Regions from separate parts of the Salinibacter ruber DSM 13855 genome, predicted to be linked through region 1. Evidence: riboswitches for the same ligand, from Rfam matches in the RefSeq annotation. Region 1 holds a riboswitch; the other holds the start of a gene.
The links. Region 1 has a riboswitch for cobalamin ahead of SRU_RS01620 (adenosylcobalamin-dependent ribonucleoside-diphosphate reductase). Riboswitches for the same ligand answer to the same signal wherever they lie in the genome.
Positions count from the first base shown of each region.

Region 2: another riboswitch for cobalamin. It lies ahead of SRU_RS04595 (TonB-dependent receptor plug domain-containing protein); the one in region 1 lies ahead of SRU_RS01620 (adenosylcobalamin-dependent ribonucleoside-diphosphate reductase).

Region 1 is NC_007677.1:398,849-401,046, reverse strand. Features, by position in the region: gene SRU_RS01620 (adenosylcobalamin-dependent ribonucleoside-diphosphate reductase) at 1-1,332, opposite strand, end outside; adenosylcobalamin-variant (AdoCbl-variant) riboswitch at 1,564-1,640, opposite strand.
Region 2 is NC_007677.1:1,113,058-1,115,255, reverse strand. Features, by position in the region: gene SRU_RS04600 (hypothetical protein) at 1-76, shown strand, start outside; cobalamin riboswitch at 175-525, shown strand; gene SRU_RS04595 (TonB-dependent receptor plug domain-containing protein) at 743-2,198, shown strand, end outside.

The DNA.
Region 1 (2,198 bases):
GCGCTTCTCCTGCAGGTTGCGCTGCTGCTCCTCCAGCGGGACGTAGCTGAGGTCGTTGACGTTGTCGAGGAAGCGCACCGCGAGCGGGACGAGGTCGTCGACGAGATCGTAGTCGATCGTGCCCGCCTCCCGGTCCACGAGCTGCGTGACGTTCAGGTTGCCCAGCAGGCAGACGCCGCCGACCGGCAGCACCTGCTCGCCACACGGATTCGTGGCGTTGATGTGCTCGACGTAGCCCAAGTTGTTCTCCTTGTTGATGGTGTCGACGAAGATGACACCGGGCTCGTTGCGGTTGTAGGTGGAATCCATAATTCGATTCCAGATCTCCCGCGCCTCGTAGACGGCGGGCTCGCCGGTGGCCGGGTCTGTCCACGTCTTCACCGTGCCGCCCTTCTCCTGGTAGGCCTTCAGGTTGCCGTCCCAGTGCTGCTTGTAAAACTCCTTCTCGTTCTCGTAGTCGGGGAAGCGAAGCGCCCACGTGTCATCGTTCTTGACCGCCTCCATGAACTCGTCGGTGATGAGGACCGACATGTTGAACTTGTGGAGGCGCCCGGGCTCCTGCTTCGCCTCGATGAACTCGATGATGTCGGGGTGCCAGATGCCCATGGTCACCATCTGGGCGCCCTTGCGGATCTTGTCCTTCACGTCGTCGCGGTCGGACTTCATGCCGGAGCCGGCGACGATGGTGGCGGCCTGCTTATTCCAAACGTCGAGCATCTGCACCGCGCCGGGCGTCATGGAGCCGACGCCGCCGATGCGGGCCCCGCGGGGCCGCATGATGTGGGCGCAGAACCCGTAGCCGCCCTCCGAGGCCAGGATCTTGGCCTGGCGGGTCAGCTCCGCCTGGATCTCGTCCATCGAGTCCTGGTCGTGGCCCTGAAAGCCCGACACGAAACAGTTGATGAGCGTGGCCTTGCCGAGGCCGGTGCCCGCGTTGGCGAAGATGCGTCCGCCGGGCGTGAAGGGGAAGGGACCGGTGCCCAGGCCTTTCCCGCTCAGAAGCTGATAGAAGCGCTGGGTCCACATGTCGGTGTCGTCTTCGACCTGGGCCATGGCCCGCGCGTTGCGGTACCAGGTGTCCGGCACCCGGTCGTCGGTGCCGTACTGGTAGTTTTGCCCGTAGACCTCTTCGGAGATCTCGGTCTCGAAAATGTCGTCGTTCGTCCGGTCGTCTGTGATGAGGTCGCTTTCGGACAGCTGGTACTGGTGCGACCCGTTTCGTCCCGACCGGGTGTTGACGCGGTGGCCGTTGGAGGCGTGCCCGTTGGTCGATTCGGCCGGGGCGGCCACGTCGGCCGCCGAAGAGTCTGTAGAGGAGGGGTTCTGGGACATAGCTGAGCGCTCGGTTAGTAGAAAAAGGACCTCGGACGGTTGGCGCGCGTCGCGAAGGTCAGGGCGCGCTGAGAGAGGCGATGCAATACAGGACGGCCCCCGGCAGCAGGAGCGAACTGCCCGGAACGGTCCGGCCAATGCCGTCAATCAACTCGTACGCCACGGACCACATGCCCTTGAGACGCGCAGGGCTCCCCCTCCGGCACGGCGGCCCAAGGGGACGTGATCGCTCTCCGAGCGGGCATTCGGGCTGGAACCGTTGCGCGGCAGCGCCGGCCTTCCACCGGACTTTCCCCGTGACGCAGGAGCACCCATCGGCGCGTTCCTGCCGCCATGCCACGACAGCACGACCCCGGAGAGCACGTGCTCACTAAGCGTGTCTTGTACGGTAGGTTTCTGGCGCCAAAGTATCAAATGACCGCTGTTTATTACTGTTATTGTTTCACCGCGAAAACCCTTCCTCAGCGCCGATGCGTGGAGGTCGTGCGGGAACGTGGCTTTGTGAATTCCTCGATTCGTGTGCGCCTCGTCTGTGGTGCCGTGGAATCTCACGGAGCCTGAGTCTCCTCTTCGAACGGGCTCCACATACGAAAAATTCTCGTCTGCAGCGGCCGGCGACCGAACGTTCACGCGGGTGGGGACGATGCCTCCCCAACCGTGTGCCCGAACACAGGGGATACGGGAGCGACAATTCTCCCGTGGTGGTCCGAATCGAGAGGCCTTCGGCTGCTGCTTTTCCACCGGGCCGTCTCAGGCTACGCCGTCGTTGCCGGACGCCCTCCGCCAACCCGCTGTGGTCTGGACTCCGACTCGTCCGGGGCGGTCGGGACGGTTTTCGGCCACGGACCGACGTCAGAGCCCTCGCA
Region 2 (2,198 bases), 710 kb from region 1:
CCCCGACGACGACGCCTCCCTCCCGAACGATGCGGCACGCACCGCGAAACTGGCCCGCCGCCTCCGCGGTCAGTGACGCCTTTCGCGCCCTGGGCGCGTACACGAAAGATCCCATGAAGGGATTGTGCTTTGCCGCGCCGAGCGTCTACATTGGGATTGTATTTGAGACCCGTTCTTTCACACACGTCACAGGTTCTCGCCCGGCGCCCGCCGGGCGGGATGAAAAGGGAACACCAGTGCCGCCCTGGCGCACGCCGAAGCGCTCAGTTCGTCTTGACGACTGCGCTTCCGTCCTCCGCCACGGCCAGTCTGGGGCTGTACCCGCAACTGTGAATCGAACGACGGACGCGCGCTGGAGGCGGTTCGCCACTGCCCGACCGAGTGACCCCGACAACCATCGTCGGGACGGCTCGTCGTGGCGGGAAGGGGAGCCGCCGAGCGCTTCCGTCGACCGTGGGCCGCCGATCGCTTGGACGGCCCGTGGGTTCGACGAGCCAGGAGACCTGCCTGTGTGCGTGACGAGGATCCCGACCGCCATCGCGGATTCTCTCACCGCCAACAACCTCCGGGACCAGAGGCTTGTGGCGCGCTTGCCCCGATCATGGCCCCGTTCTTCCGTGCGTCCCCTCCGTAGCGGACGCCGATCCTGCCCCGTCCGTCCCTCCTGTCGCGGACGTGGGGGCGTCCTTCGTGGGCCCCGTGCAGCCGCCCGCGCCTCTGTACTGAGGTGAGGGCTTTTTCTATGGCTGCACTCGTCTTGCTTATCGCTTCGGCGTTCCTGCTGCCCGTCCCCGGATGGGCCCAGGCACCCGCGCCCGTCGACACGACGCGGCGCCCCCCGGTCGTCTCGGAACCGCCGGACTCGTCCATCGCAATGTCCGTGATCCTCCCCGAGGTGACGGTGGAAGGGGTTCTGGACCGCGCCGCCTCCATCCCGGCGGCCGCCCACGTCACGACCCTCGACGCGGACGCCGTGGCCGCGAGCGGCGCGCAGTCGGTGGCCGACCTCCTGTCGATGCGCTCCGGGGCGTTTGTCAAGCAGTACGGGAGCACGGGCCTCGCCACCCTCTCGATGCGGGGCATGGGCGGCACGCAGACACAGGTCCTGCTCGACGGCCTGCGCGTTGCGAACCCGCAGACGGGCCAGGTGGACCTGTCGCTGCTTCCCACCCTGCTGATCGAGTCGGTGGAGGTGCAGCACGGAGCCGGGTCGGCCCGGCACGGCTCCGGGAGCCTGGGCGGCACCGTTCACCTTCGCACGTTGCGCCCACAGACCGATCCGCTCTTCCGCGTGGCGGGCGGCGGCGGCGCGTACGACGAGCGGCACGTGTCGGCCCTCGCGTCGGGCGGGCGGGGCGCCTGGTCCGGACTGGTGGCGGGGCGCTACTACCGCACGGACGGCGACTTTCAGTACCGCAACTCGTTTCTGGTGCCCACGCAGACGCTGCGGCGGAACGGAGCCGGCGCCCGCACGATGACCCTCTTCGGACGGGGAACGTGGCGGGGGGACGCGCAGCGGTGGCGCCTGTCCGGGTGGTGGACGAAGGCGCGGCGGGGCCTTCCGGGACCGGCTAGCGCACGCAGCGGGGGGGCTCGTCAGTGGGACGAGCTGGGGCGGGTGTGGACGGAGGGCACCCTGCCCCTCGGGGCGGGCACCCTCGAGCTCTCGGCACAGGGACAGCGCTCCCGCCTGCGCTACCGCAACCCCCCGACCCAGACCGACCGCACGACCCTCACGACGGCCACGGACGCGGACGCCGAGCTGCGCTATCCCCTCTCGTCCCTCGGGTCGATCACGGCAGGCACCACGGTCGGCTACGATCACGCCTCGCTGGACGGAGGGGTTGACCGGGTGTCCGGAGCCACGTTCGTGGACGCGACCCTCTCCCTCGCTCCGTTTGAGCTTCAGCCGGCGGTGCGGCTCGACGCCATCGGGGCGAACGGCGAGCCCACGGTCGTGCCGAGTCCTCGTCTGGGCGTCCGCCTGCGCCCGTTCGACGATGTCGGCCTTACGCTCCGCGGCCTCGTGGGACGCGCCTTCCGCTACCCTACCTTCAACGAGCGCTACTACGAGCCGGGGGGGACCCCTGGGCTTCAGCCCGAAGACGGCTGGACCACGGAGGGCGGCGTGTCCTTCCGTCTCGCGCGCCCCGACGCCCTCCTCACGGTGGAGGCCACCGCCTTTGCCACGCGCCTGA